3 regions of the Geobacillus sp. C56-T2 genome follow, and region 3 is predicted to be linked to each of the others. Evidence: predicted binding sites of a transcription regulator. Region 3 holds the regulator's gene; each other region holds the start of a gene.
What was found. Region 3 encodes Rex, which represses fermentation and respiration genes when NADH is low (regulators of the CRP and FNR family bind a similar motif). Its sites were predicted from a motif close to TTGTGAAATATTTCACAA; they were not measured.
Positions count from the first base shown of each region.

Region 1: GC56T2_RS03035 (cytochrome ubiquinol oxidase subunit I) is a predicted target of Rex. The motif match lies at 7,979-7,996, and genes of this name have one in related genera.
Region 2: GC56T2_RS10070 (cytochrome ubiquinol oxidase subunit I) is a predicted target of Rex. The motif match lies at 3,716-3,733, and genes of this name have one in related genera.

Region 1 is NZ_VJWB01000001.1:591,017-601,196, reverse strand. It holds gene GC56T2_RS03075 (YbdD/YjiX family protein) at 1-168, opposite strand, end outside; gene GC56T2_RS03070 (carbon starvation CstA family protein) at 161-2,236, opposite strand; gene GC56T2_RS03065 (hypothetical protein) at 2,531-2,995, shown strand; gene GC56T2_RS03060 (TerC family protein) at 3,020-3,712, opposite strand; gene GC56T2_RS03055 (YkvA family protein) at 3,727-3,999, opposite strand; gene sugE (quaternary ammonium compound efflux SMR transporter SugE) at 4,406-4,726, opposite strand; guanidine-I (ykkC/yxkD leader) riboswitch at 4,782-4,884, opposite strand; gene GC56T2_RS03045 (hypothetical protein) at 4,993-5,283, opposite strand; gene cydS (cytochrome bd oxidase small subunit CydS family protein) at 5,367-5,468, opposite strand; gene GC56T2_RS03040 (cytochrome d ubiquinol oxidase subunit II) at 5,468-6,496, opposite strand; gene GC56T2_RS03035 (cytochrome ubiquinol oxidase subunit I) at 6,493-7,839, opposite strand; gene GC56T2_RS03030 (SpoVR family protein) at 8,122-9,543, opposite strand; partial or broken gene GC56T2_RS03025 (DedA family protein) at 9,701-10,180, shown strand, end outside.
Region 2 is NZ_VJWB01000001.1:2,027,342-2,037,521, forward strand. It holds partial or broken gene GC56T2_RS10050 (MFS transporter) at 1-72, opposite strand, end outside; gene GC56T2_RS10055 (IS701 family transposase) at 192-1,379, shown strand; partial or broken gene GC56T2_RS10060 (MFS transporter) at 1,439-2,005, opposite strand; gene cydS (cytochrome bd oxidase small subunit CydS family protein) at 2,186-2,278, opposite strand; gene GC56T2_RS10065 (cytochrome d ubiquinol oxidase subunit II) at 2,275-3,303, opposite strand; gene GC56T2_RS10070 (cytochrome ubiquinol oxidase subunit I) at 3,300-3,653, opposite strand; gene GC56T2_RS10075 (response regulator) at 3,810-4,439, opposite strand; gene GC56T2_RS10080 (PAS domain-containing sensor histidine kinase) at 4,417-5,439, opposite strand; gene GC56T2_RS10085 (MBL fold metallo-hydrolase) at 5,780-7,189, opposite strand; gene GC56T2_RS10090 (hypothetical protein) at 7,204-7,746, opposite strand; gene GC56T2_RS10095 (FAD/NAD(P)-binding oxidoreductase) at 7,760-8,959, opposite strand; gene GC56T2_RS10100 (YidH family protein) at 9,260-9,628, opposite strand; gene GC56T2_RS10105 (TlpA disulfide reductase family protein) at 9,649-10,180, opposite strand, start outside.
Region 3 is NZ_VJWB01000001.1:234,359-244,538, forward strand. It holds rRNA gene rrf (5S ribosomal RNA) at 102-218, shown strand; gene tsaE (tRNA (adenosine(37)-N6)-threonylcarbamoyltransferase complex ATPase subunit type 1 TsaE) at 449-907, shown strand; gene tsaB (tRNA (adenosine(37)-N6)-threonylcarbamoyltransferase complex dimerization subunit type 1 TsaB) at 904-1,644, shown strand; gene rimI (ribosomal protein S18-alanine N-acetyltransferase) at 1,604-2,059, shown strand; gene tsaD (tRNA (adenosine(37)-N6)-threonylcarbamoyltransferase complex transferase subunit TsaD) at 2,052-3,068, shown strand; gene GC56T2_RS01320 (ABC-F family ATP-binding cassette domain-containing protein) at 3,408-5,333, opposite strand; gene moaC (cyclic pyranopterin monophosphate synthase MoaC) at 5,432-5,920, shown strand; gene GC56T2_RS01330 (redox-sensing transcriptional repressor Rex) at 5,936-6,598, shown strand; gene tatA (twin-arginine translocase TatA/TatE family subunit) at 6,595-6,747, shown strand; gene tatC (twin-arginine translocase subunit TatC) at 6,767-7,510, shown strand; gene GC56T2_RS01345 (YdiK family protein) at 7,838-8,017, opposite strand; gene GC56T2_RS01350 (CPBP family intramembrane glutamic endopeptidase) at 8,014-8,748, opposite strand; gene GC56T2_RS17915 (hypothetical protein) at 9,066-9,206, shown strand; gene groES (co-chaperone GroES) at 9,286-9,570, shown strand; gene groL (chaperonin GroEL) at 9,676-10,180, shown strand, end outside.

The DNA.
Region 1 (10,180 bases), 360 kb from region 3:
GTAGCGCGCCTCTTGCGCCTCGCAGAAAAACTCTTTCCGCGACTTGATCGGCTCGCCAGGATGATGGGTTTTCATATGTTCGACATATTTTTCATAGCTCGGCACGCCGACAAGCAAATCTAGAAACTGGCGGCGATAAGCCAAAACGTTTTTCAGCCATTTAGGCATAGTGCTTCGCTCCCTCTCCGTCGCGCGGCACGTACGGCGCTTCTTTGAGCGGCACGTGTTTGTTTTGCAGCACCTTGATCCAAATATTGAGCGCGGAAATCAGCATAGCAATGACAACGAGCATGAAAATCGCGCACAATGTCGCATCAATGTAGTCGTTCATAATAATTTGCCGCATTTGCGCCTCATTCGTTGCCGGCGCTAAAATTTTGCCTTGGCTCAAGCTGTCTTGGAACAGTTTCGCATGCGACAAGAAACCAATTTTGACATTTTCATGGAACAGTTTTTGATACCCGGCCGTCAGCGTGACGACAAGCAACCACGTCGTTGGCACGAGCGTCACCCAGACATACGCTTTTTTCCCCATTTTAAACAGCACCGTCGTAGCAAACAGCAAAGCGATGCCGGCCAACATTTGGTTGGCGATGCCAAACAGCGGCCAGAGCGTGTTGATGCCGCCGAGTGGGTCGATGACGCCTTGATACAAAAAGTAGCCCCACGCCAGTACGCAAAGGGTCGTGGCGATCAAGTTCGAGACGAGCGAATCCGTTTTGCCGAGCGGTTTGTAGAACGTCCCCATAATATCTTGGATCATAAAACGACCGACGCGCGTGCCAGCGTCAATAGTCGTCAAGATGAACAGCGCTTCGAACAAGATGGCAAAGTGGTACCAGAACGCCATGAGCGCCTTGCCGCCGATGGCGCTTGATAAAATGACCGCCATCCCGATCGCCAACGTCGGCGCCCCGCCCGTACGCGATAACACCGTTTGCTCGCCGACGTCTTTCGCCAGCTCCGTCAGCATATCGGGGGTGATCGTAAATCCCCACGATGACACGACTTTTGCTGCTTGGACAACATCCGTGCCGATGACAGCCGCCGGGCTGTTGATGGCAAAATAGGCTCCCGGCGTCAAGACGCAAGCCGCCACCATCGCCATCACCGCGACGAACGACTCCATCAGCATCGCGCCGTAGCCGATCGGGCGCGCATGGCTTTCACGCTCAATCATCTTCGGCGTTGTGCCGGATGACACGAGCGCGTGGAATCCAGACACCGCGCCGCAAGCGATCGTAATGAACAAGAACGGGAACAGATTGCCGGCAAACACCGGACCAGTGCCATCGATAAATTTCGTCACCGCCGGCATTTGCAAGTCAGGCGTGACAACGAAAATGCCAAGCGCAAGGCCAACGATCGTGCCAATTTTCAAAAACGTGCTCAAATAATCGCGCGGCGCCAACAAGAGCCACACCGGCAAAGCCGAAGCGACAAAGCCATAAATGATCATTAAGATGGCGATCGTTTCCCCTTTTAGCGTAAACATCGCCGAGAGCGTCGGGTGCTCCGCGACATATTGCCCGACCACGATCGACAAAATCAACAGCACAAATCCTCCAAGCGACGCTTCAGCAACGCGCCCTGGACGGATGAAGCGCATATAAATGCCCATCAAAATCGCAATCGGGATCGTCGCGGCGATCGTAAACATCCCCCACGGGCTTCCGACAAGCGCTTTCACAACGACGAGCGCCAACACCGCCAATAAAATAATCATAATGCCCAAAATACCGAGCGCTGCGATAAAGCCCGTCACCGGCCCCATTTCCTCTTTAATCATCTCGCCAAGCGACTTCCCGTTGCGGCGCATCGAAGCAAACAAAATCACAAAGTCTTGCACCGCTCCGCCGAGCACAACGCCGATCACAATCCAAAGCGTCCCCGGCAAATACCCCATCTGCGCGGCCAAAATCGGCCCGACAAGCGGTCCAGCGCCAGCGATGGCGGCGAAGTGATGCCCGAACAACACCCATTTGTTTGTCGGAACATAGTCTTTTCCGTCATTGAACACTTCCGCCGGCGTTTTCCGGTTATCATCAAGACCAAATACGTTGCGGGCGATAAACCGGCTGTAGAAGCGATAGGCGACCGCATACGTGCAGACGGCAGCGACGATCAACCACATGGCGTTGACCGACTCGCCGCGGCTTAAAGCCAAAATGGCGAACCCTGCGGCTCCTAGAACCGAGATCAGGCCCCATAACAAGATCGATTTTAGCCCCTTCACACGCTTTCCTCCTTTAGCGATAATCCAGATTCTTTCGATTACAATTATATTAATTATATTGCGAAAAATCAAAAGAAGTTTTTTTCTTATACATATGGCGTGTTTGGTTTTATAGTAAAACTTATCCATTTAGCTATTGCAAAAAAGCATAAAATCGAAGAGGAAAGCGAAAAATGTAATTGCGCGCCGCTGGGCTGAATCTTATGCTCCCACTCACTTCTTTTTGCTCTTGCTTCATCGCGCAACAACCAGAGCAGCGGTCACAAAACATTATTTTAGCAAAGGGTCGAGAAAGTGAAAGCCATCGAAGCATTGTTATGGAGCATCGCCTTGCCCGGTTTCGGGCAGCTGTTAAACAAAAAGTATGTCAAAGGAATCGCCTTGATTTTTTTAGAGCTGCTCATTAACACGCAATCGCGGTTTAACGAAGCCATTCGCCTCAGCTTTTTAGGGCGCACCGATGAAGCGGCGGCCATGGTGGATATCGGCTGGCTCATGTTTTATCCTTGTTTGTACTTTTTTGCCATATGGGACGCGTTTAAGGATGCCGGCGGCGGCCAAACACCGTATTCGTTTTTGCCGTTTGTTTTCTCCGCTTACTCTGTGACGGTCGGTTTAATGTATTCATTCGATGTCAAAGTTGCGGGCGTCTTTTTTGGGCCGATTTGGCTGCCCATTTTATCGGTCATTCCTGGATGGGCCGTTGGACGATTGCTGCAAGTCGTTCTGCTGAAATGGAGGCGGCCGTCTGCTCCATAACCACCCATCAAAAAAAGCCGCCAATCATTCGTTGGCGGCTTTCGGCTGCGGTTCTTTGGCGGCTTTCCTTTTTTTCAGCGTTCCAACCGTGATGACAGCGGCCACAACAAGCAGTTCAAATCCGTATTTGATCACAGGGTTGGCAAAGTACTCTTTCAAAAACGGCTCGCCGACGATCATTTTTGATGCTGTCCAAGCGAGAACGCCAGCGCCGATCGTGATAATGATCGGGAAGCGTTCAATCCATTTTAAAATGAGCGTGCTGCCCCATACCATGATCGGAACAGAAATGAGCAGCCCAAGGACAACAAGGAGAAAACTTCCATGCGCGGCACCGGCGACCGCCAACACGTTGTCAAGCCCCATCAACGCATCGGCAATAATAATCGTGCGCATCGCTTCCCATAAACTTCCCCCGGCCTCAATATCATCGTGCCCCTTTTCCTCAACGAGTAGCTTGTAAGCGATCCAGACAAGCAAGAGACCGCCAACAAGCAAGAGACCTGGAATTTTAAGAAGCCATACAACGAAAATCGTTGCCAACGCCCGAACAGCAACAGCGCCAACCGTTCCCCAAATGATGGCCTTTTTTTGCTGATGCTTTGGCAAGTTGCGGGCCGCGAGCCCGATGACAATCGCATTATCCCCCGCCAAGACAAGGTCAATAATGATAATGGAAAGCAACGCTGTCCAAAACTCTGGAGAAAAGAAATCCACACCATCATCCCCCTTTATAGGTTATATTTTTCTTTTAATGAAACTGGAGCCATCTTAACGACTTGCTGCAAAATAAACATGAAAACGGCCAAATCATCGATAAAACCAAATAACGCCAGAAAATCAGGAATAAGATCAAACGGCAGCGCCATATACAGCAGCAATAACCCAACCGCGAATGCTTTTTTTCGCATCGGCACATCGCCGGAGACGAAAAATTCAAGCAAAAACGGAAGAAAGCGTCGGACGTTTACGATGAAGCGAAGTCGTTTCCACCACTTGCGCACGTCATCTCCCTCCGTTCATCATCGTTTATCCCATTAAGAATCGAGCCCATCTTCCTTTACGATTAGCTTCCCCCTTCCGTTTCATAAAAATAAGAAAAGACCTTTGCCATACTTGGTAAAGGTCTTTAAGCAAACAATGACCTTTACCGCAGCAGGTAAAGGTCTCGCTAACAACGTCACCGTTGCCAACAAAGCCGAGGGCGAGAACTGCGCCCTGAACTGACGACTTTGCTGTTAAAGCTACTCCCCTTTAACAAAACGATATCGCTTTGTTCAACTTTATCATATTCAATATTGATACGACCTGTCAATCCATTTGTGCCGAAACATCACACAAAAAGGCGATGTTTCCACACCGACCAAGCGCCAACATGGCGATGTGCGTTTGCTGCCCCCGTTTTTCGCGCTACGGCCCAGCGGTGAATTTCAGCCCTATAATCCCGATGAGAATCAATAATAAAAAGAGGATCCTCGGCGCGTTGACGGGTTCGTTTAAAAACATCATGCCAATGACGACCGCCCCAAGCGCCCCGATTCCTGTCCATACCGCGTAGGCGGTGCCGATCGGCAATGTTTTAGTGGCCATCGATAAAAAGTAAAAACTGGCGGCCATCCCCAAAACGGTGACGACAGAAGGCCAAAGGCGAGTGAATCCCTCCGTATATTTCAGCGCAATGGCCCAGACAACTTCAAATACGCCGGCGACAACTAAGTATATCCACGCCATGTTTCATTCCTCCTTTCAAAAAAGAAAAAAGCCGTGAGAAATATCAAAATGATACTCCTCCCGGGCTTTTGTCCCTCCGTGTACGCGAGAATGTCGCGCGTTTTCTCTCGGTCGCAGGCCAGCCGCAAAGCAGCCGCGGAACCCTAGAAAACCTGTTTCTTCGTTTTTCCGCCTGTTATTGTACCATGTTTGCGGCCAACCGGCCACTGATTTGACCATCGTGCCGCCCGCACAGCAAGAAAGCAGACGGGACATGCCCACCTGCCTTATACCGGATCGTTATCCACATCGCTGTACGACTCAATCGCTTGGTCGAGCGCCCGATAGGCCTCAGCGAAGGCGTTTGTCGCCGATTCATCTCCCGCCTCGGCCAGCTCCATTCGCGCATTGCGCGCGTGAGTCACCGCGCGGATGACGTCTTCGATCATTTGCCGCTTGTCCCCGGCGCTCGCTTTTACTTGTTCAAGCTCATGAATCGCCCCATCAAGACTCGCCGAGTGCGGTTCGTGAAACGATTGTTCCAGCTGCTCTTTTACACGCTGCAATACTTCTTTCATGATCGCCCATCCTTTCTTGATGTCTTGTCATCCGCTAGTGTGGGCGATCGGCGGCAAACTATGCATGAACGAAAAAATGGTATTTACTCGTTTACGTGCCCATCTTTCAAACCAGCCCAAAACGCGGCGATGATCGACAGAGCGACGATGATCATCGGCGCATACATGATCAAAAATGTTTGCATCATCCTTTCCCTCCTTCCCATTTTCCTTTCACGTACGACTTGTTAAACAAGAAAAGGCGCATAAGCAAATAAAGTGACGGAATTAATAACAGGAGGCCGGCAATAAACGCAACGATCAACGCCATAGCCATCGTCTCATTCGTAAACCCGTCATAAATGGTCAAATACGGGTATAACAAATACGGATAATGTGAAATGCCATAGGCATAAAAGGCGAACGCATATTGAAACAAAAGCGCAATAAATGCCCAGCCGAACCGCCGTTGCCGCCAAAGCAGCCAAACGGTGGCGACAAAAAACAAAAAAGAGACAGCCAGCATCCATGCCACGTTCCATAGGTTGGCGTAATGCTCGGGATTATGGTAGCGGAGCTGATAAATAATGAGCAGCGCTGACAACATCGTCGGCCCGCTCCAAAGAAGAGCGTAGCGGCGCAACAGCGCCCGCGCCCGTTCATCCTTGGCCGCGTCCGCATAATACGTTAAGAAAACGGCAGAAATGTAAAGAACGCTCGTCACACTTAACAGCACAATGCTCCATGACAACGGGCTTGCAAACAGCTTCCCATAATCAAGCGCAACGCCTGAGGCGCCTGCCTCTACAAACCCGCCTTCGGAAATCGTCAACACAATGGACAGCGAGGCCGGAATAAACAACCCTGTCAATCCATAAGCGATTAAATACCAGTTCCGTTCCGTCCCCCCATACGTATGAAACGCGTAGTACGAGCCACGAATAGCTAACAAAATGATCGAGATGCTCGCCGGGACAAGCAAAATAGAACCATAATAATACGCCGTTTTCGGAAAAAAGCCGACCATGCCGACAAAGAAAAAGACAAGAAAGACGTTCGTCACTTCCCATACAGGGGAAAGATAGCGCTGAATGATGCGGTGCAAAATATGCTGTTTGTTTGCCCAATGGCTATAGGCGCTGAAAAACCCGGCCCCGAAATCAATCGAAGCAACGATAATGTATCCGAACAAAAACAGCCATAACACCGAGATGCCTATGACTTCGAGCGTCATGGCGCCACCTCCCCGTTATTGGCCCGCTCTGCCAGCTCCCGTTCAACCGGGTTGCGGCGGAACATACGGACGAGCACTGTTGCGCTTGCAATTACTAACACCATATACAAAAGGCAAAACAACACAAGCATCGTATCAACATGCGCAGACGATGTCGCTCCTTCCGCCGTTTTCATATAGCCGCGCAAAATCCACGGCTGCCGCCCGACTTCCGCTAAGTACCATCCCGCCTCAATCGCAACCATCGCCAGCGGCCCTCCCGCCACCAAGAGTCCAAAAAACCACTTTTTCGCCGTCCATTTCCAGCGGAAAATCGATCCGAGCCAATACGCGGCTGCGACCACCATTAAAAACACCCCGATCGTGACCATCACATTGAATAAGTAATGAATGTATAGCGGCGGACGCTCATCTTCTGGAATATCATTTAATCCAGTCACAACCGCAGCGGGATGGTTATGGGCTAAAATACTGAGGGCGTATGGAATTTCTAAAGCATATTTCACTTCCCCGTCTTCTCCGAGCGTGCCGAACAGAATCAACGGTGCATGGGAGCCCGTTTCAAAATGCCATTCGGCGGCCGCTAGCTTTTCTGGCTGGTATTCGGCTAAAAATTTACCCGATAAGTCACCAACTAATGCACTGGCTACTGAAAAAATAAACGCCGTTTTCATCGTTAAATGAAGTGCCTTGCGATGATAAATGTGACGATTGCCTTTCCATAAATGCCAAGCCGCGATCGAAGCAAGCACGAATGCTGACGTCATATACGCCGTCGCCAGCACATGGGCGACTTTCGTCGGCATCGCTGGGTTGAACATCGCCGCGATCGGATCGATGTTGACAAGCTCGCCGTTTTTCACCTCAAACCCTTGCGGTGTATTCATAAATGCATTCACCATCGTAATAAACATCGCTGATGCCGAAGAGCCGATCGCCACCGGGATAAGCAAAAGCAAATGTTTTTTCTGATTTTCAAACCGATCCCATGTATACAAATAAATACCGAGGAAAATCGCTTCAAAAAAGAAGGCGAACGTCTCCATGAACAGCGGCAAGCTGATCACCTGGCCAGCCAGCTGCATAAAGTTCGGCCATAAAAGCGACAGCTGCAAGCCGATCGCTGTCCCTGTCACCACGCCAACCGCTACGGTGATGACAAAACCGCGCGTCCAGCGGCGAGCGAGCAAAATATAATGCATATCACGTTTGCGAATCCCAACCCATTGGGCAATCGCGATCATCAGTGGAATCCCGACGCCGATCGTGGCATAAATGATATGGACCGTCAGCGTCAATCCCGTCAAAATACGGCTAAGCAGCACCGGATCGTAGCTATTCACGATTCATCCCCCCTTATGAAAACAAGCGGCCAATCAAGGAAAGCAAGACAACAGCCGCAACAGCAAAGCTAACGAACACAAGCGTTTTTTCGTGTCGTTCCCACATACGCATCCCCCGGAAAAATAATCAATGAATACTTTGTGACAAATTTCACAAATAATCTACTTCTTATTATTTCATAAAATCAGCGGTACTGTCCGACCTAATTTTGAATAATTTGTGTCGTTTTTCACATATTCATCGTGACAAACAAAAAAGCAGGATGTCCCTGCCTTTCATCATCACAAATATTTTCGATGCACCGTTTTCCCGTCATACGTAAACAATATCGGCTTTTCTTCAACGACCGTCTCCATATGAACCGGACGGCCCCACAACTGATAAATGTACGGGAGCACCTTTTCCAAATACTTCAGATCGAGTTCGATCCCTTCATACCAATGCTTCAAATACAACTCGCCGTTGCGCATATAATCGCCGTCATTGACCGTGATATACGGGAATCCGCCGTTGACTCGCATGCTGACGAGTTGATCGCGGATATGCTCCCAGTTTTTGTCGACGATTTTATATTCTTTTCCTTGTTTCTGGAACAAATACATATCTTCGCGCATGACGAGCTCTTTCGTCAAATAGTTGCGCAGAAACGAAATGTCCGACTCCAGTTCGCGCACTTCAAAAATTTTCGCCCGCCCCGATCCGGGCTTGACACCGTATTTTTTCATCTCCTCGGTCGGGTTGTTCCAACGCTCTTCAATGTCTTCGAAAATTTTCAACCCTAAATAGTACGGGTTAATGCCGGTGCGCGACGGCTGCACGACGTTGGCGTTCAGCTTCGCAAATTCAATCGCTTCATCGCTCGTCAAGTCCATCTCGCGCAAAATGCGCTGATGCCAATACGTCGCCCAGCCTTCGTTCATGATTTTCGTCTCGAGTTGGGGCCAAAAATAAAGCATTTCCTCACGCATCATCGTCAAAATATCGCGCTGCCAGTCCTCAAGCTCACGGCTGTATTCTTCAATGAACAACAGCACGTCTTTTTCCGGCTGCGGCGGAAATTTGCGCCGTTTTTTTCGCGGCGGCGCTTTTGGCTTGTTTCGTTCATCAAGCGACCAGAGATCGTCATACGGCGTTGGCGCTTTCGCCTCCTCTTCTTCTTCATACACTTCCGTATCTTCCCACGTCCATGACAGCTTCGGCCGCAGGAGCGAGGGATCAATATGCTCTTGAATCGCCAAGACGGCGTCTAAAAATTTCTCCACTTCCAGTTTTCCATATTGATGTTCATAGCGCTTAATTCGCTCCGCTGTCGCCGCCATGCTTTCCACCATATCGCGCTTTGTGTTGCTGAAGCGGACGTTGTTTTTGAAAAAGTCGCTGTGCGCCAACACATGGGCGACGATCAGTTTGTTTTGGATCAGCGTATTCGTATCAAGCAAAAACGCGTAGCAAGGGTCCGAGTTGATGACGAGTTCGTAAATTTTGCTTAACCCTAAGTCGTAATGCAGTTTCATTTTGTAAAACTGTTTGCCAAAGCTCCAATGGGAAAATCGCGTCGGCATCCCGTAGGCGCCAAACGTGTAAATAATGTCCGCCGGGCAAATTTCATAGCGCATCGGATAAAAATCAAGGCCAAATCCTTCGGCAATTTCCGTAATCTCCGCAATGGCCCGCTCCAGCTCTTTCAGCTCGTCCTGCCGCATCGAATCCCCCCTTTTCTTCTTACCACAATGTATGAGGGAAACGGCGGTTTGATACGTTCGATCGTTTGGCATGAACGCGCAGCGCCCCATTTTCATTTGTGGACCGTTGGCTTATAATGGTCATATACAAGAAATCGCGGCAAAGCGTGGTGGTTATTTGCAACATTATTTGCACCATCTCGTCGACCATTTCGGCTATATCGGCATTATGATCGCGCTCATGCTTGGCATCGTCGGGCTGCCGATTCCTGATGAATTGCTGCTGACCTATGCCGGCTACCGCGTATCGACCGGTTCGTTTTCCTATCCGCTCGCTTTCCTTTTTTGCTGGCTTGGCGCCGTTATAGGCATCTCGCTCAGCTACACGCTCGGAATTGCGTTTGGGTTGCCGTTTTTACACCGATTTGGTCCTAAACTCCACGTGACGGAAAAACGGCTCGAGCAAACGAAAGCGCTGTTTGTGAAACTCGGTCAACTGTCCTGTTCATTTGCTATTTCATCCCCGGCGTTCGGCATCTCGCCGCTTTTTGGGCCGGGACGAACGCCTACCAATGGCGAAAGTTTGCCCTATTTGCCTACAGCGGAGCCATGGTGTGGGTGGCGGTTTTTTTGACGATCGGCGCTTATTTTGAAAGCC
Region 2 (10,180 bases), 1.8 Mb from region 3:
ACTCTTCGTTTTTGTGGCATTGTCTTGAATTTGAATCTTTAGATGCTGCCCGGTATCCTTTACAATTAAAGATCTGTAGATGAGCAAATTTGCTAACATAAATTGACAACTAAACAAAAAAGGAGACATGAACCCGATTCCTTGGTTAGAATAGATGTGCTACCAACTACCCACAAGGAGGTTCATGTCTCATGAATAGATTAGCACATCATCAAGGAATCCACAAGTTTTTCATGACGCTGGGATTGGCGCTTTATTTCTCGAAGCCGGTCATCAAGCATCTCGTTCATCTTGTCGACGCCTTGACGACCAAGGGATTTTCGGGGACATTGACGGATGTCCGGTACTGGAGTTTTCACCCGAATCATCGAACGACACTGAGCCACTTTTTCACGAAAAGCCCTTGGAACGAGGAAAAACTGCTTGAGAAGCTGCAAGAATGGATCCTTCGCCAGATCGAACGCCTAGCCAAACAGGAGAATCAACCCCTTTTTGTTTCGATCGATGATACGATTTGTCAAAAAACGAAGCCTTCGTCACGGGCTGCCCGCGCCATTCAAGGGTGTGATTGGCACTACTCGCACAAAGATCATCAATCCGTCTGGGGGCATTCGCTTGTTTGGCTGATGGTGCATACTTTCTCGCAAGCGTTTCCGTTCGCGTTTCGTCTCTATGATAAGGCGGCGGGAAGAAGCAAAATCGACCTAGCGATCGAGATGCTTTCCTCGCTCAAGGGGAAACGGGCTCAGCCGGTGTATGTGCTCATGGATTCGTGGTATCCGTCCCAAGCGCTCATCGAAGCCTGCCTGAAACAAGGATTCCATGTCATCGCCATGCTCAAGACGAACCGGATTCTCTATCCGAAAGGCATCGCCATCCAAGCGAAGAAGTTCGCCCGCTATATCGAGCCCAACGACACCCGCCTCGTCACGGTGGGGAAGGAGCGTTACCGCGTGTATCGCTACGAGGGAGCGATCCATGGTCTCGATGACGCGGTGGTGCTGCTGGCTTGGAAGGCGAATCAACCGATGACGCCGGATCATCTCCATGTCGTCTTGAGCACCGACCGGGAGCTAGGCGATGAAGAGATCTTGCGTTACTATGCCCAGCGCTGGACGATCGAATGCTTTTTCCGGCAGGCCAAAGACCAGCTGAAGCTCGATGGATACCGTGTTCGTCACATTCGGGCGGTGAAACGGTATTGGGCCGTGGTGCTGTTCGCCTGCGTATACAGCATCGCGGAATCTCAACAAGACCTCTCTTCCGGCCTGGAGCTTCTTCGGTCTCGGAAAGGGCACAGCGTCGTCGAGTTCATCTATGACGCCGCAAAACAAGATATTCCCATTGATGTGATTAAAAAACAGCTCCATGTCGCCTAAGGGGGACCCTGTTTGTCTCTTAGGGAATGGAAATTACTGTAATGAAAAATGCTCATCTACAGAATTAAAGATAATAAAATTCCAATAATGACAATACCGATTCCTAAATAAAACGGTTCCGGTCTTAACGAGTAGGAAGAAGCAACATAACCTGATACTGCAGCCATGATTGCCACACCAGAATATCCTGCGAATTCATTCAAACCTACTGCTGTTCCTCTTTGGTTCGCTTTGGAAATGTCTATCTTCATATTAACTGTCATTGACCAAGTCAGTCCTTGGTTAATACCTAACAAAATATTTGCAAATACAATTACCCACCATGCATGTGCGAAAATAGTGAGAATAGGTACAAATAAACCAACGACCCAACCTAACAAGAGAACTCTTTTCCTGCCAAACTTATCAGCAATTTGCCCTGCAAAATAATTGACAATCGCCTTAGAAAAACCAAAACTAATGATAAAAGAAAGGGCTGCGCTTGTAGAAGCCAAACCAAACTGTTCCTCACCTAATAACGGTAGAACAGTTCGTTCAATCCCTACCATTGATCCAACAAATAAATTGGCAACGACTAATAAAATAAATTGATATAAATTTTCCTTGATCCCGATTTTTTTAGACATTCCTTTCACCTCTCAAGAGTATGTCCCAAAAGTGTTGGGACATATCTTTCATTATTACATCTTTGATTTGTGGGAGGGAAGAGAGAGATCGATGACGAATACCAATTCACCCTCCACTTACGCTCACGCGTGGAAGTGGGGGCTTCTCGGTTTAGAATGATAAAGAAGGCAATTACTCACTCACACATCTTTCAAGCCCACCCAGAATGAGACGACGACCGACAGTCCAACGATGATCATCGGTGCATACGTGATCAAAAACGTTTGCATCATCCTTTTCCTCCTTCCCATTTTCCTTTGACGTACGTTTTGTTGAACAAAAAGAGGCGCATCAGCAAATAGAGCGATGGGATCAAAAGAAACAAGCCAGCAATAAACGCAACGATCAGCGCAATAGCCATTGTCTCATTCGTAAACCCGTCATAAATTGTCAAATACGGGTAAAGCAAATACGGATAGTGCGAAATACCGTAAGCGTAAAAGGCGAACGCATATTGACACAAAAGCGCAATAAACGCCCAGCCGAACCGCCTTTGCCGCCAAAGAAGCCAAACGGTGAACGCAAAAAAGAGAAAAGAAACGCCAAACATCCAGGACATGTTCCACAAATTTGCGTAATGTTCAGGATTATGGTAGCGTAGCTGGTAAATGATGAGCAGTGCCGATAACATCGTCGGCCCGCTCCAAATAAGAGCATAGCGGCGCAACAATGCTCGCGCTCGTTCATCTCCAGCCGCGTCTGCATAATACGTCAAAAACACAGCGGAAATGTACAAAACGCTTGTGACGCTTAACAGCACGATGCTCCATGATAGAGGGCTGGCAAACAACTTGCCGTAATCAAGCATCAGGGAGTCCCCGTTTTTTTCAGCAAATCCGCCTTCTGAAATCGTTAAGACGATGGACAGTGATGCCGGGATGAACAATCCTGTCAATCCGTAAGCGAGCAAATACCAGTTCCGCTCCGTCCCCCCGTACGTGTGAAACGCGTAGTACGAACCGCGGATGGCAAGCAAAATAATGGAAAGGCTGGCCGGAACCAGCAAAATCGATCCGTAATAATAAGCTGTCTTTGGGAAAAAGCCGACGACGCCGACAAAGAAAAAGACGAGAAAGACGTTCGTCACTTCCCACACCGGCGAAAGGTAGCGCTGAATGATGCGATGCAAAATATGCTGTTTGTTCGCCCAATGGCTGTAGGCACTGAAAAACCCAGCCCCGAAGTCGATCGAAGCGATAATAATATAACCAAACAGAAACAACCATAACACCGAAACACCAATAAATTCAAGCGTCATAGTTCCACCTCCCCGCGCTCCGCCAATTCTCGCTCAACCGGGTTGCGGCGGAACAAACGAACAAGGACTATTACGCTTGCGATTCCTAACACGAGGTATAACAGGCAAAACAAGACAAGCATCAGATCGACATGGGCAGATAATGTCGCGGCCTCTACCGTTTTCATATAGCCGCGCAAAATCCAAGGTTGCCGTCCAACCTCCGCCAAGTACCATCCGGCCTCAATCGCGATCATCGACAACGGCCCTCCTGCCGCTAACAGTCCAAAAAACCATTTTTCTTGCCGTTTCCCCACGATCCTCCTCTCCCATCGACATTCATGCACAACAAATTTTGTGATAAATATCACAAACTAGTCATTTTTATGATCCCACAAAACATGCTCTCTTATCCTCTACAAATGCGAATGATTTGTGACATTTTTCACATATTCATTGTAAAAAGCAAAGAATCAGACCCCCTTATCTCCAATCACATGCATAGAATGATCACTAAAATTTATAAATTATACTAAATCTGCAATCTGATTTTTTAAAGCGTATTGAATGAGCTCATGTTTTTCCTTAATCCCAAGCTTCTGCATAATGTTCGCTTTATGGCTTTCAACTGTTTTAGGACTGATTTTTAATTTGTTCGCAATTTGATTATTGGTATATCCTAAAAATGTCAACCGAACAATTTCCCGTTCACGATTTGTAAGAGGAGATCTCGGTTCTTTTTCCATGATTATTTTTTCTAGTTTCTCTTGTGGAATATGTGTACGGTAAAACCGTTCTCCTCGACATACCGCCTTCAATGCTTTGTACAAATCGTTCGTTTGGCTATTTTTTAGCAAGTAGCCATGAATGTTATGTTGAAGGGCTTTTTGCACATATATTTCTTCATCGTGCATGGTTAAAACAACGATTTTGGTATCCAGTTCATCCATGATTGTTTTTGCAGTTGTAAATCCATCAAGTCCTGTCGGCATAGAAAGGTCTAGCAAAACAACATCAGGATGATGCTTCAACGCGAGCGTAATCGCATCACAACCGTTGCTTGCTTCTCCAACGACTTCAACATCTGGAAACCCTTCGAGAAGTAGACGAATGCCTTTGCGAATTAAATCATGATCATCGACGATTAACACTTTCATCCTCTTCACTCCCTTCTATCGGTACACATACAAAAATCGTTGTTCCTTTCATTGGTGAAGACGTAATTATTGTTTCTCCACCCAAATGAGAAATACGCTCTTGAATATGTTTTAAGCCAAGTCCTTCACGTTTTTCTTCAACCTCGAAACCAACTCCGTTATCTTTAATAGATACGTGTAATTCTTGCCCCACTCGTTCGATTGTTATACATACATCTGTTGCCTTCGCGTGTTTCATGACATTGTGCAATGCTTCTTGAATGACACGGTAAAGATTAATTTCCACTGTTGGCGACAAACGCATGTATACATTCGTTTGAAGTGAAAATGACATATTTGGCATTTTTGATTGAAATGAACGAATGAGCGATTGAATGGTCGGAACGAGCCCAAGTGCGTCTAAACTTTTCGGACGAAGTTGTTGCGCATATAGCTTCACATCCTCCATGACACGGCCAAGTTCTTCACGCACCTCTTTGACATATGCGTGTAATTTTTCATCCTGTATACGTTGTATGATATTATCTAAAGCAATAGAAATACTGTAGAGTGACTGACCAACACCGTCGTGCAATTCTTGTGCGAGACGTTTATGTTCTTCCTCTTTTGCCTCTGTTAGTTTTTTCACCATCCACTTGGAATGCAGTACTTCTTCTTCTTTTTTCTTCACCGTTTGGTCACGAAGTACAAGCAAATAATATTTTGCACCGTCTTGCTCAAGGATAAGCGCTGTGCTCATTTCCACATCAATTAAGTGTCCATGATAAGTTGGCATTTCAGATAAAAAATACGGCACTTCTTCAGTGGAAATTAAATAACATCGCTCTTCGCCTTGACGTACATCACGCTTTTGACAAAACGAGCAATATGGTACTTTTTCGCCAAGTTGCCATCCAGTGAGTCGCTTAGCAGCTGGATTCATTTCGACAATTGTTCGCTCATGGTCCATTACAATGATCCCGTCTTGAATGTAAGTAAAAATTCTATCCAAAAATCTCATTTTTACCTCCATTCCCCTATTATAGGCTCATCACCACAACGTGTACTTGACAGACGGTGCACTTCTCTGAACAGGTATAAGCAAAACATGATTGGTTTCCTGTTCTTTCATGGATGCATAAGTAAGATGTGTGATGGAAAAATCAAGTACAACTTTTGGTGAAGAGCCCTATTATATTAAGTTCAATAAAGATTTTCCAATTGTTCGATTCTGTTTTCCCTTCATACAAGTCGACTTTGATAGAATGCGGCGGGTGCTCTGATGGATGTAAAACAAAGTTTCAACTTATATTAGGTTTAAAAAGAAAAAAATTGAAAGAAAGGACTGATGAAATCAGCCCTTATGCTTTTCTGGCAATTGGAAGTTTTGCTTGCACCCACGCTAAATATCCACCTTTTAAATTCAGCACCTGTTTTACCCCTTTTGCTTGTAAGATACTGGCGCCAATTGCTGAACGTGCACCTGATTGACATTGAACAATGTACGTTTTTCCCTCTGGAATCTCGTTTAAACGATCCACAAGCGTGCCGAGCATAATATGTTGGGCCCCTTCAATATATCCTTCATCCCATTCTGCTTGATTGCGCACATCAATAAGGTGATAATGCTCGTCTTGTAAATATTGACGCAATTGTTGCACATCAATTTCTTCATATCTCTCTACTTCACCACTTAATGCAACGACTGGTTCAATGTATGCAACAATGCGGTCCAATCCAATATAAGCAAGCGCTTTACGAATCGCTTGTACATCTTCTTGACTTGCAATCAACACAATGTCTTGGTCATAGTTAATAAACCAACCTGCCCAATTTGTAAATGACTTGTTAAACGGAATGTTGATGGATCCTGCATAATGTGCATTTGCAAATTCTTGAGGCGGACGAACGTCTAAAATAAATGCTCCGTTTGCTTGATACTCGTCGAGTTGCTTACGTGTTGACAGCACTGGCACTTCTTCTTCATTCAAATATTCAGGACCAACTTTATTCACTTGTTTCATCATGGCAAAATATTTTGGCGGCTCCGGTTGCCCTGCAAGCAATCGTTTCACAAACTCTTCTTCATCTTCAATTTTTAGCGCCCAGTTGGTCCGCTTTTCATATCCAACCGTTGAAGAAGGAACAGCACCAAGTGCCTTCCCGCATGCACTTCCTGCTCCGTGCGCCGGCCATACTTTTAAATAATCTGGGAGCGCTTTAAATTTTTTTAGCGATTGAAACATTTGACGAGCGCCAATGTCCGCTGCGCCGGAAATCCCTGCTGCTTTTTCAAGCAAGTCCGGTCGGCCGACATCACCAACGAACACGAAATCGCCGGTGAAAATGCCCATCGGTTCTGTTGTGCCACTGCCCCGATCTATCAAAATAAACGAAACATGCTCTGGTGTATGCCCTGGTGTATGAAGCACCTTAAATTCGACATTTCCAACGGTAAAGACACTTCCTTCTCTCACAAGCTCGTGATTAACCTCATCTAAATATTGATATTTCCAATTTTCATCTCCTTCATCCGACAAATACAATTTTGCCCCACAACGTTTGGCTAATTCTTTGGCACCGGAGACAAAATCTGCGTGAATATGTGTTTCGGCGGCTGCAACAATTCTCATTCCTTCTTTTTTGGCTGTGTCGATATACTGATCTACGTTGCGTCCTGGATCGATGACAATCGCTTCCCCTGTCCGTTGGCAACCAACTAAGTAAGACATGTGGGCCAGCTGCTCATCGGAAAATGAACGAAATAACATGTCACATCCCCCTTTTACAAACGATGTTGATGGATGACATCCAAGAGCGTCTCTATATATTTAACACCATCTTGGAGCAACGGGTGTTTTAACAAACGATACATGCGCAACAGCGAGACAGTGGATGAATCACGTTCACGCCGAAAACGTTCATTGGTCTCTTTTAACATGACCAGTCCTTTTTCAACCGGAACAATCTCTTTCGCTCCCTCCACCATATACGCCATCGACTCGCGGTCACGAAGCACACTAATGGAAAACGAAATGAGTTCCTCTGCTTTTTGCAACCATTGAACTAGTGTTGGCAGCAACTGAATGAACGTTGCCATCGCTTCAAGGTGCGCGGCCGTCAATCGGAATGGCTCCATTTTTTCCTCGAACTCGGTAAACAATGCTTCGAGCGATTGCTTATCGTTCATGACATGTTGGACAAAGGCGAGTTTGTCTTCCGCAGACTCCATTGCTTTTTTTAGTTCTGGGAGCTTTTCAATCAAATAACGCAGCGCTTCGCGTTGTTCATCTTTTTCGAGTAGTTGCAACACAGGTTCGAGCGACATATTCTCCCCTCCTTCACATCAATCCTTTTAACATCCCGTCCCAATACACGATTGGCAATAAGTGCTTTTTCATGATATACATGCTGAATCGCTCTTTCGATTGGTCAAACGGAAACGTTTCATGCGGATTTTTATCGTAATCAAATTCAGCCAAAACAAGTCGATTGTAACCGGTTACGAGCGGGCACGAAGTATAACCGTCATAGCGGGCGTGCAACGGCTTTCCGCGCATGAGCGCGAGCAAGTTTTCTACCACGACCGGCGCTTGTTTCCGGATGGCCGCTCCCGTTTTGGACGTAGGCAAATTCGTACAGTCGCCAGAACCAAACACATTTTTGTATGTTTTATGCTGCAGTGTATACGGATCGACATCCACCCATCCATCGGCATCAGCCAACGCACTTTTGGCAATAAAGTCGGGTGGCCCCATCGGAGGGGTAACGTGAATCATATCAAAACTTAGCGTAAAACGTTCATTGGTATCTAAATGTTGGAACGTCGCTTTTTTCTCTTCTCCATCAATCTCCACTAAGTCTGCGCGATACTTGGTTTCAATATTTTTCCGTTGAATGACTTCTTCAAGCGTATCCGCATATCGTTTGACAGCGAAAATATTAGGCAAACCAGAAACAAACACGATCTTTGTTGCGTCACGCACACCTGACTGACGGAAATAATCATCGGCGAGATACATGATTTTTTGCGGTGCGCCGCCACATTTGATCGGTGTGCTCGGTTGAGTAAAAATAGCCGTGCCGCCGCGAAAATGGCGGATGTTCTCCCATGTGCTCCGGACATAGTCATAGGAATAGTTGCTGCAAACCCCGTTTTTTCCGATCGTTTCCTTTAGACCTTTAATGCGTTCCCAGTTGATTTGAATTCCAGCCGCTACGACAAGATAGTCGTAATGAATCGTTGAACCTTCTTTCGTTCTCAACTGATTGTGTTTCGGAGAGAACGTTTCGACAGCTTCTTTGAGCCACTTTGCCCCTTCCGGAATCAGCGATGCTTGTTCCCGTACGGTATCCTCGGCTTTGGCTGCGCCGCCGCCGACAAGCGTCCAGAGTGGTTGATAATAATGTTTATCTGATGGATCAATGAGCAGCACCTGACCATGCAACTCACGATTTTTTCTTAATAAACGGGCCGCAATGGAAATCCCCGCTGAACCCGCTCCAACAATCGCAACCTTTACATGATGTACATCCGCCATTTCCGATCACTCCTTCATTATTTGGATTGAAATCTATTTAACTAACTTAATTACATTGTATATATCATACATTCATATACCCATAGGGGATTTCCCTGATTCTGTTTGGTCCTAAAAAAAAGAAAGAGGGTATTTTATATCCCTCAATCAAATGAAGTGGGCAACAGTATGTTGTTCAAAAGACCGGAGCGAATGATCCGTCCCTTTTGTTTTCGCCATCGCTCTTGACATCATTTCACCCATAGAGATTCGTTCCCAAACCGTCAGTCTAGCGGGAACGTGTTGACGTTTTCCATTCCATCAAAACAAACTAAAAAAATAGTAACCGAACAATCCGGTAATCAGCAACAACAAAGCCGCTAAAAACCAAATTAACGGGCGTGACGGTCGGAATGTCTGCTCATTAATTTGTTTTGTTTTTATCACGTAACTAACCGTTGAAAATATAATCGTGCAGATCGCAATCACAACCGCCAACGCCCCGATCCATTGGACAATCGCCGTAGACAATGCGCTGCTTGTTGACTTTTCATGCAAATGGATAACCAAAAACGCGATCCCGACCACCGCGATCGATGTACGAATCCAAGCGAGAAAGGTTCGCTCGTTCGCCAAATGTTGTTGAATATACTTCGAATCCTCCGTCGTCTGTCGTTGTTCCTTTTCCATCCTCACTGTCTCCTTTGCCTTTAGTCTATTTGCTTCATCTGCTCCACCATCCAATCTTTGCTCATTGGTCCAATCATTTTATTCCGTATGATTCCTGCTGAATCGATCACATAGCTTGTCGGAATCGCCTGAGCTTGGTATCGTTGAGATACTTCCCCTTGTTCATCAAGAACCACTGTAAATGTAATGCCGTACGCTTCAATAAAGCGCGCTACTTGTTCCAAATTCTTCTCCGATTTAGTCAAGTTCACCGCTACAATCTCTACTCCTTGATTTTTATATTCTTCATAAAACGTTTGCATATCCGGCATTTCCGCACGGCACGGCGGACACCATGTTGCCCATATGTTCACAATTACTTTTTTTCCACGAAAATCAGACAGTCGCACTTCTTTTCCGTCAAGCGTTCGCAACGCAAAATCAGGCGCCCTGTTTCCCACTTCAATTCCTTCAACTGCTTGGCTGCTGTCCATTCCTTCCGTTTTTTTCTCAAAGTTGTTTTTTTGTAAAAACGCATCGTAAATCGCCCATCCTGTCAACACAAGAAGCACT
Region 3 (10,180 bases):
TGCGGCTTCTTCCGACGGTTATCTAGTTTTGAAGGAATGCGTTCCTTCTTGACAGGAATTGATTTTTTGGTATAATGATTGATGAAAAACAGAATAGCTTGCCTAGTGGTGATAGCGGAGGGGAAACACCCGTTCCCATCCCGAACACGGAAGTTAAGCCCTCCAGCGCCGATGGTAGTTGGGGCCAGCGCCCCTGCAAGAGTAGGTCGCTGCTAGGCAATCAAATTCACCAGGGAGTAGCGACACGCCTAATTCCCTTTTTTCTTTTCTAAAATAATCTCTAGACGTGGACGATCCAGCGGCCAGTTAAATGGAAATGGCTTGTGGATCGTCCTTTCTTTATGCTGGTGTGCCGTCCTTGGGGTTGGAAGTAGCGATGCAGCATTTTCTTATGGTACAATTTCAAAAGCGAGAGTGAAGATGATAAAATGGAATAAGGTGGAACAGAATGAAGCATGTCGAGCTGCTTGTACATTCTTCTGAAGAAACGAAAGCGGTCGCCCGTCGTCTTGCGGAACGCCTTGAACCAGGAATGGTGATTGCGCTTGAGGGCGACCTCGGTGCGGGAAAGACGACATTTACGAAAGGATTGGCTGAAGGATTAGGCATCCAGCAAAACGTCAACAGTCCAACGTTTACCATCATCAAGCAGTACGAAGGCCGATTGCCCCTTTACCATATGGATGTGTACCGTCTTGAGGATGAATGGGAGGATCTTGGCTTTGATGAATACTTTGGCGGTGACGGGGTTACGGTTGTGGAGTGGGCGCACTTGATTGCTGGCCAGCTTCCGGCCGAACGTCTGACGGTGTATTTGCTTGACCGCGGTGGGGATGAACGGCTGCTTCGTTTTGAGCCGCTGGGACAACGCTATGAACAGTTATGCGAGGAGATTTTTGGCGCATGAAAGTATTAGGGATTGATACATCAAACACACCACTTGGTCTTGCTTTGGCGGATGGAAATGTTGTGAAGGGTGAATGGATCACGAATGTGAAAAAAGATCATTCGCTCCGTGCGATGCCGGCTATCGAATCGCTGTTTCGCCAGTGTGGGATGGCCCCGAAAGACCTTGATTTGATCGTAGTGGCCAAAGGGCCCGGGTCTTATACAGGAGTACGAATTGGCGTGACGATTGCGAAAACGCTCGCTTGGTCGCTCGGTATTCCGATCGCCGGTGTGTCGAGCCTTGAAGTGCTCGCCGCCAACGGCCGTTGCTTCTCTGGTTTGATTGTCCCATTGTTTGATGCGCGGCGTGGGCACATTTATACTGGGCTTTATCACAGCGACGGGAGTGTGCTTCGCCAGCTTGAACCGGATCAACTTGTGGTGGCGGATGAGTGGGCGCGGCGACTAGGAGAGCGGGGAGAGGACGTATTGTTCATTGGTGCGGATGTGCCGTTATATCACGAGCTGTTTCAGCGCGTCCTAGGTGGGCGGGCCCATATGGCTCCTCCGTCATTGGCGTTGCCGCGCCCGAGCGAGCTGGTGATGCTCGGTAAAGAAAAAGAGCGTAGAAATGCCCATACGTTTGTGCCAGATTACCTCCGCCTGGCTGAAGCGGAGGTGAAATGGCTCGCAAAACAAAAAGGGGAACGAAACGATGGGGATCGATGTACAATTTCGGCCAATGACCATTCATGATATTGATGAAGTTGTGCAGGTGGAGCGGGCATCGTTTACCGCGCCTTGGAGTCGGGAGTCGTTTTATCATGAGTTGATGTACAACCGCTACGCTCTCTATATTGTGATGGTGCATCGAGGGCGAATCATTGGCTATGCCGGGATGTGGTTGGTCATTGATGAAGCGCACGTCACGAATGTTGCTGTTCTTCCCGAATTTCGTGGCCAAAAACTTGGTGAGGCGTTGATGCGTTGTCTGATGGATCTGGCGAGGCGACAAGGGGCAGTGACGATGACGCTGGAAGTGCGTGTGTCCAATCATGTCGCTCAATCGTTATATCGGAAACTCGGGTTTCGCAACGGCGGTATTCGAAAACGATATTATCCCGATAATTTTGAGGATGCGTTGGTGATGTGGGTGAAGCTACATGAATGAAGATGTGTATGTACTAGGGATTGAAACAAGCTGTGACGAGACTGCCGCCGCGGTTGTTAAAAACGGAAGAGCCATTTTGTCCAATGTGGTCGCTTCACAGATGGAAAGTCATCGGCGGTTTGGCGGCGTCGTTCCTGAGATCGCCTCGCGCCATCATGTGGAGCAAATTACGCTCGTGATTGAAGAGGCGATGCAGCAGGCGAAAGTGTCATTTTCCGACCTTCAGGCTATCGCTGTGACAGCGGGGCCAGGGCTTGTCGGGGCGCTTCTTGTCGGAGTGAACGCGGCGAAAGCGTTGGCGTTTGCCCACGGCATTCCGCTTGTCGGCGTGCATCATATCGCTGGGCATATTTATGCCAATCAGCTCGTGTCGGAAATGAAATTTCCGCTCTTGGCTCTGGTCGTTTCCGGAGGGCATACAGAGCTCGTTTACATGGAAGAACACGTCAAATTCAAGGTGATTGGTGAAACGCGAGATGACGCCGCCGGTGAGGCGTATGACAAGGTGGCTCGCGCTTTGGGGCTTCCGTATCCGGGAGGGCCGCACATTGACCGGTTGGCCCAAGAAGGAGAACCGACCATTGACTTGCCGCGGGCGTGGCTTGAGGAAGGATCGTATGATTTCAGTTTCAGCGGCTTAAAATCGGCGGTGTTGAATACGCTTCATCGTGCTAAACAGCGCGGCGAGGAGATCGATCCGAAGCAGATGGCAGCCAGTTTTCAAGCTAGCGTGGTTGAAGTGTTGACGACAAAGACTTTGCAAGCAGCCAAACAATATCGCGTCCGGCAAGTGTTGCTCGCTGGTGGAGTGGCGGCCAACCGCGGGTTGCGGACTGCATTAGGGGAGCGAATGAGGCAGGAGCTCCCCGGTGTGGAGCTGGTTATTCCACCGTTATCGTTGTGTACCGATAATGCGGCGATGATTGCGGCCGCGGGCACGATGTTGTACTGGCAAGGCAGGCGGTCAGATTTGGCGTTGAACGCCGATCCGAGCTTGCCGTTGGCGTAACATAACGAAGGACAAACCGATGGGCACAATCGGCGGTTTTGGCAGCGGGCCAACCGCCGTTTCTTTTTTTAGACGGCAAGGATGGATTGGTGGACAGACTGGTGGTCCGATTTGTGCATAGTTTCATCCACAGGTTGTGGATGATGTGGAAATATGGCGTAAATAGGATGAGGATGAGGAAAATAATACACAGCTATTTTAAACAAAATTGAGCTGTTTTTTGTGGATAGTGTGGAAAAGTTGGTGAATAACCTATATTTCACTGGATAGATTGTGGATTTCTTTGTGGATAATGTGACTAATTGAAACCGCCCACCGAAATAACCGGCGGGCGGTTGGTTATGGTGAGTCATAAAGCTGCTCCCATTCGGCCAGCAGTTTTTCCACTTGCTGCTTTCGCTCCTCGTTTTCTTGCACAAGCTGTTGTGCTGTTTCGTAGTCGTCATAAACGGACGGATCGCATAGTCGCTGTTCGGCTTGGGCGATTTGCTCTTCAAGCGCGGTGATTTCTGCTTCGATTTCGGCTAGACGGCGTTGACGTTGACGCTGGCGTCTTTTTTCCTCTTTTTCTTGTTCATAAACAGATTTCGCCGACTCGTTGCTGCTCGGAACGATTGGGCTGGCATCCAAACGGGCTAACTCACGCATTTCTTCTTTTTTGGCGATATAGTAGTCATAGTCTCCCAAATATTCGCTAAGGCCGTCGCTTGACAGCTCGAGCACCTTCGTGGCGATGCGGTTGATGAAATAGCGGTCGTGGGAGACGAACAAAATGGTGCCTGGATAGTCGATCAATGCCTGTTCGAGCACTTGTTTGCTGTCGAGGTCTAAATGGTTGGTCGGCTCGTCCAGAATGAGAAAATTAGCCTGCTGGAGCATCAGCTTCGCGAGCGCCAAGCGCGCCTTTTCCCCGCCGCTCAACGCTGAGATCGGTTTTAAAACGTCATCGCCTGAAAACAGGAAGTTGCCGAGTATCGTTCGGATTTCTTTTTCTGTTTTAAGGGGGTAAGCATCCCATAATTCGTCAATGACTCGTTTATTGGACGACAGGTCGGCTTGATCTTGATCATAATATCCGATTTGGACGTTCGTGCCGTAGCGCAAATGTCCGGCCTGAACGGGAAGCTGTCCGGCGATGGCTTTCAACAGTGTAGATTTGCCGATGCCGTTTGGACCGACCAACGCGACGCTTTCGCCGCGGGCGATGCGGAAGCTGATATGACGAATGACCGGCTCGTCCCGGTAACCGACGGCCACGTCTTCAGCGATGAGCACTTGTTGACCGCTTGGTCGTTCGATCGTGAAAGAAAATGAGGCCGATTTTTCCTCTCCGACAGGCCGTTCCATTCGCTCTATTTTCTCCAGCTGTTTTCGCCGGCTTTGCGCCCGCTTGGCCGTCGAGGCGCGGGCGATGTTGCGCTGAATAAACTCTTGCAATCGGGCGATTTCTTCCTGTTGTTTTTCATATCGCTGTAGCTCTTGCTCATATTGTTGCGCTTTCAGTTCCAGATAGCGGCTGTAGTTGCCGTTGTACGTCCGCAGCTTGGCGTTGGACAGCTCGTACACGTGATTGGCAACTTTGTCGAGAAAGTATCGGTCATGGGAGACGAGCAAGAGGGCGCCCGGATATGCCTGCAAATACTGTTCCAGCCAAGCGAGTGTGTCCAAGTCTAAATGGTTGGTCGGTTCGTCTAAAATCAGCAAATCCGGCCTGGACAACAGAAGCTTTCCGAGAGCGAGCCGTGTTCGCTGTCCGCCGCTTAACGAAGAGACCGGCGTTGTTTGATAATCGTATGAAGAAAATTGCAATCCGTGCAAGACGGAACGAATGTCGGCCTCATATTGATAGCCGCCTTGTTCCTTATATTGCTCTTGCAGTTCATCGTACATTTTCAGCGTTTTTTCATAGCGGACGGGATCGGCGAGCACATCGGGATCGCCAAGCTGAGAGCCGAGCGCGGCCAGCTGTTGTTCCATCGCTTGAAGCGGTGCGAACACGTCGAGCATTTCCTCCCAAATGGAGCGTGATGATTCCAACCCGCTCTGTTGTGCCAAATAGCCGATTTTGAGATGGTTTGGTTTGATGATTTCACCGCTGTCAAAAGATAGTTCGCCGGCGATGATTTTTAATAATGTCGATTTTCCCGCTCCGTTTCGGCCGACAAGGGCGATGCGGTCGCGGGACTGTATTTCTAGTTTAATATTCGATAAAATAAGGTCAGCGCCAAAATATTTCGTGAGTCCACGCACTTGCAAAATCATCATGTCGGTTCACCTCTCGGAATAGTTTAACGTATGTCGCTCAGACGGTCAAAGACAGAAGGAGAAAAATCATGTATAGTGTAGACATGGAGGAGATGGCTTTGTCATCGTTTACCCATTTTAATGAAGAGGGACGCGCCAAGATGGTCGATATCACGGACAAAGAAGAGACGGTCAGGGTCGCGGTGGCGCGAACGAGCGTCACTGTCAGCCAAGAGATTTATGAAAAAATCAAAGGCCGTGACATCAAAAAAGGGGATGTGCTGGCCGTCGCCCAAGTGGCAGGGGTCATGGCGGCCAAAAAAACGGCTGACCTGATCCCGATGTGCCACCCGCTGATGCTAAAGAGCGTCGATTTCGCGTTTTCTTGGGAGCATGAAGAAACCGAGCCTCGTCTTGTCATTACAGCGACCGTGAAAACGAAAGGGAGCACGGGGGTGGAAATGGAAGCGCTGACGGCTGTTTCGGTTTGTGCGTTGACGGTATACGACATGTGTAAGGCGCTCGACAAAGGGATGACGATCGGTCCGACGTATTTGGTCGAAAAAACGGGCGGGAAATCCGGCCATTATCGACGGAAAACCGATTAGCTAGGGGATGAGACAATGAGCAATGAACAACCGAAAATTCCGCAAGCGACGGCTAAGCGGCTGCCGCTTTATTACCGATTTTTAAAGAACTTGCATGCATCAGGAAAGCAGCGCGTCTCTTCCGCTGAGCTGAGCGAGGCGGTGAAAGTCGATCCAGCGACGATCCGCCGCGATTTTTCGTATTTTGGCGCGCTCGGCAAAAAAGGATACGGGTATAATGTCCATTATTTGTTGTCGTTTTTTCGCCAGACGTTGGAAGAGGATGAAGTGACTGAAGTGGCGCTGTTTGGAGTCGGCAATTTAGGCACCGCTTTTTTAAACTATAATTTTTCGAAAAACAATAACACGAAAATTGTGATGGCGTTCGATGTTGATGAGCAAAAAGTAGGGACGACAGTCGGCGGCGTGCCCGTCTATCATCTCGATGAGCTGGAAGAACGGCTGCGCGGCGACATTCCGGTCGCTATTTTAACCGTGCCGGCCTCCGCGGCTCAGGCGTTGACCGATCGCCTTGTCACCCAAGGGATTAAAGGAATTTTAAACTTTACTCCGGCGCGGCTGAACGTGCCTGACCATATTCGCGTTCACCACATCGATTTGGCCATTGAGCTGCAATCGCTCGTGTATTTTTTGAAAAACTATCCATCGCCATCGGCAAAAGGAGAGAATCATTCATGAAATATGTATTGCTGGCTGTTTTGATTTTGCTGTTGTTTGGCACGAAAAAGCTGCCGGAACTAGGGCGTTCGTTTGGCCAGTCGCTGCGCGAGTTCAAAGACGCCACTAAGGGTCTTGCGGATGAGGACGAAACGAAAACCGACCGGTGATAAGGCGGGATGAGGAACCATGAATGACAAAGAGATGTCAGTGTATGAACACCTCGGTGAACTGCGAAGGCGGCTGATCGCTGTGCTCGTTTTTTTCGCCGCGGCGTTGGCGGCGAGCTTCTTTTTCGTCGATGATGTCATTATCTATTTGCAACGAACGGCAGAGACAAAGCAGTTGACCATGAACGCCTTTCGCCTGACCGATCCGATCAAAGTATACTTTCAGTTTGCTTTTGTCATTGCCGCCGTGCTGACGTCTCCGGTGCTGCTGTATCAAATTTGGGCGTTTGTCAGCCCCGGTCTGTATGAAAAAGAGCGGAAGGTAACGCTAAGCTATATTCCGGCATCGATTGTTCTTTTTTTGGGCGGCGTCAGCTTCGCCTATTTCGTTTTGTTTCCGTTTGTCGTTCGATTTATGAACCAGCTGGCTGAACAGCTGGGGGTTCAGCAAATGATCGGCATTAACGAATATTTCCAGTTTCTGCTTCAGCTTGTGCTGCCGTTTGGCGTTGTGTTTCAGCTGCCGATCGTGGTGCTGTTTTTCACCCGCTTAGGGCTTATCACGCCGCAGTTTCTTGTTCGCGTTCGAAAGTATGCGTATTTGGTGCTGTTAATTATCGCGGCGATTATCACGCCGCCCGATTTGTTGTCGCAAGTGATTGTCATGATTCCGCTCACGCTTTTGTATGAAGGGAGCATTTGGATCGCAAAAATCGGCTACCGGAAGGCGCGAGCAGCGGCGGAACAAGGAGACAGCGAGTAAAGCAGCGCACGGCCAAAGCGATTTTTAAACAAAAAATTCCATGGGCAGCGATCTGCCCTCCACTCGGGGGTGAAAATTTCGCGCCGGTCCGGCATTTTCATGGGAAAGATCCATGGGCGGTGTGATCTGCCCTCCACTTGGGGGGAAATCTCGCGTCAGTCCGGCATTTTCACGGGAAAGGTCCACGGGCAAGCTGTGATCTGCCCTCCAGACGGGGATGAAAATCGCCGCTTGCCGATGGGGATGTTCGCGGGAAACAGATCGAGGGAGCACGGATGGGCATATCATAAAAAAAGGTGTCCCGATCGTACGTTTGGGGCACCTTCTTTATCGTTTTGGGGTAAAAAGCAGACGAAAGGCGGTTCCAAAGTCAAAGGCCGCCAACGCCGCCAAGGCGATGGTCGAAACGTTCCAAATCGTTTCATGTGCGCTTTGGATCGCCAAATACGTAAACAGCAAACCTAGAAGGAAATAGGGCAATGAGAAGAGTCGAGGGTGGCGCGTCATAACCATACCCCCCAAATCGTCAGCGGAAATTCCGGCTGGCGCATCATTTTTTCCATTTCATCAGCCAGTAGCATCTGCACAACGACGACGAACGTATTCATCGCTACATGGGCGAACATCGGCACGAAGATGCGGCCGGTTTTCGCATATAAAAAGGCGAACGTCAGACCGATCGCTGTATACAAAAGCAAATGCTCCAGCTCCATATGGGCGATGGCGAAAAGAAGCGAGCTTGCGAGCGCGGCCGGCCAAAAGCGGTATTTTTCATAAAGCGATCCAAAAATGATTTTGCGGAAAACGAGTTCTTCCAAAATCGGGCCGATGACCGAAGCGACAATGACTAGCAGCGGTGTCAAGCGAATGATCTCAATGATTTGTCTTGTGTTCTCCGATCCTGGTTCAATGCCGAGCAGCCGCCATTCGATATTGACGGCGATGCTTTGGGCGACAAGCGCCAAAAACACGCCTAAAAATGCCCACATCCACGATGAAGCGAGCGGCATTTGCCGCATGTTTCGCTCAGGGCGGGCGCGGCGAAGCAGCCATAAAATAATGATAAACGCTGTCAAAAAGCTGATGACCGCCCAATATCCAGAAGCGATTTTTGCGGCTTCGATGGGGGTTTCCGCGCTTGACCCGACGCCGAGGGCGCGCAGAAGCGGCACGCCGGCAAAAGCGGACAGCTGCATGGCGATATAAGTGATCAGCACGTACCAGTCATGACGTTTCAAGTTTTCTTACCCCTTTATTAAAATATATCCGTATTGTAGCATATGTTTGGCGAAATGATAAGAAAAGTTCGTTGGCTGAATCCAACGGCCAACGGGACAAAAAAACAGCCGCCGGGTGTTTATTGGCGCTGGAAATGTGCAATAATGAAAACGGATTTTGCGCCGCCGGCTTGAGAAGCTAGGCGGTCGTCCCGCCCGGTTGCCCTTCAGCTGGCCGGCATATTTCTGTCACGCCGGAAGCGTGAAAACGAACGAGACCGCTTGTCGGTGGAACAATGCGCTGCTCGCGTGTTTCTGTCGCGCCGGAAGCAGCGGTTTTGGGTGAAATGCTGCCGGTTGGCGGAGGACGGTTGTTCTTTGCCGGTCTTCGGGGCGACCGATTGGCTCGTTTGGCGCCAAAAAGAAAAGCCGCTATTTTTTTGAATTTCCTACTTGCAAAACGGAAAGAAGTTCATTAATATTATAAGTGTGTTAGCACTCAATAAAGATGAGTGCTAATAAGAACGGCGAAAACTATCGTTAAGGAGGTTGTTCCCCGTGTTGAAGCCATTAGGCGATCGCATTGTCATTGAAGTCGTGGAAACAGAAGAAAAAACGGCAAGCGGCATCGTGTTGCCGGATACGGCGAAAGAAAAGCCGCAAGAAGGCCGTGTTGTCGCCGTTGGTGCAGGCCGCGTGCTCGATAACGGCCAACGTGTTGCACCGGAAGTTGAAGTCGGCGACCGCATCATCTTCTCGAAATACGCGGGCACAGAAGTGAAATACGACGGCAAAGAGTACTTAATTTTGCGTGAAAGCGACATTTTGGCTGTCATTCGCTAATCTATGCGCCGATCAAATAAAACATACGTAAAACTCACTGAATACTTAACGTTCGCTTCATGCACGTGTTGCAATTTCATCCATATTGTAAGGAGGTAACGGGGTATGGCAAAACAAATCAAGTTCAGCGAAGAAGCGCGCCGTGCGATGTTGCGCGGGGTGGACAAACTCGCAGACGCAGTGAAAGTCACATTAGGCCCGAAAGGCCGCAACGTCGTATTGGAGAAAAAATTTGGTTCGCCGCTCATCACGAATGACGGCGTCACGATCGCGAAAGAAATCGAACTCGAAGATCCGTTTGAAAACATGGGCGCGAAATTGGTCGCTGAAGTCGCCAGCAAAACGAACGACATCGCTGGGGACGGGACGACAACCGCTACGGTATTGGCTCAAGCGATGATCCGCGAAGGGCTGAAAAACGTGGCTGCTGGTGCGAACCCGATGGGCATCCGCCGCGGGATTGAAAAAGCGGTTGCGGTTGCCGTTGAAGAATTAAAAGCCATCTCCAAACCGATCAAAGGAAAAGAATCGATCGCCCAAGTTGCTGCGATTTCGGCTGCTGACGAAGAAGTCGGCCAATTGATCGCTGAAGCGATGGAACGCGTCGGCA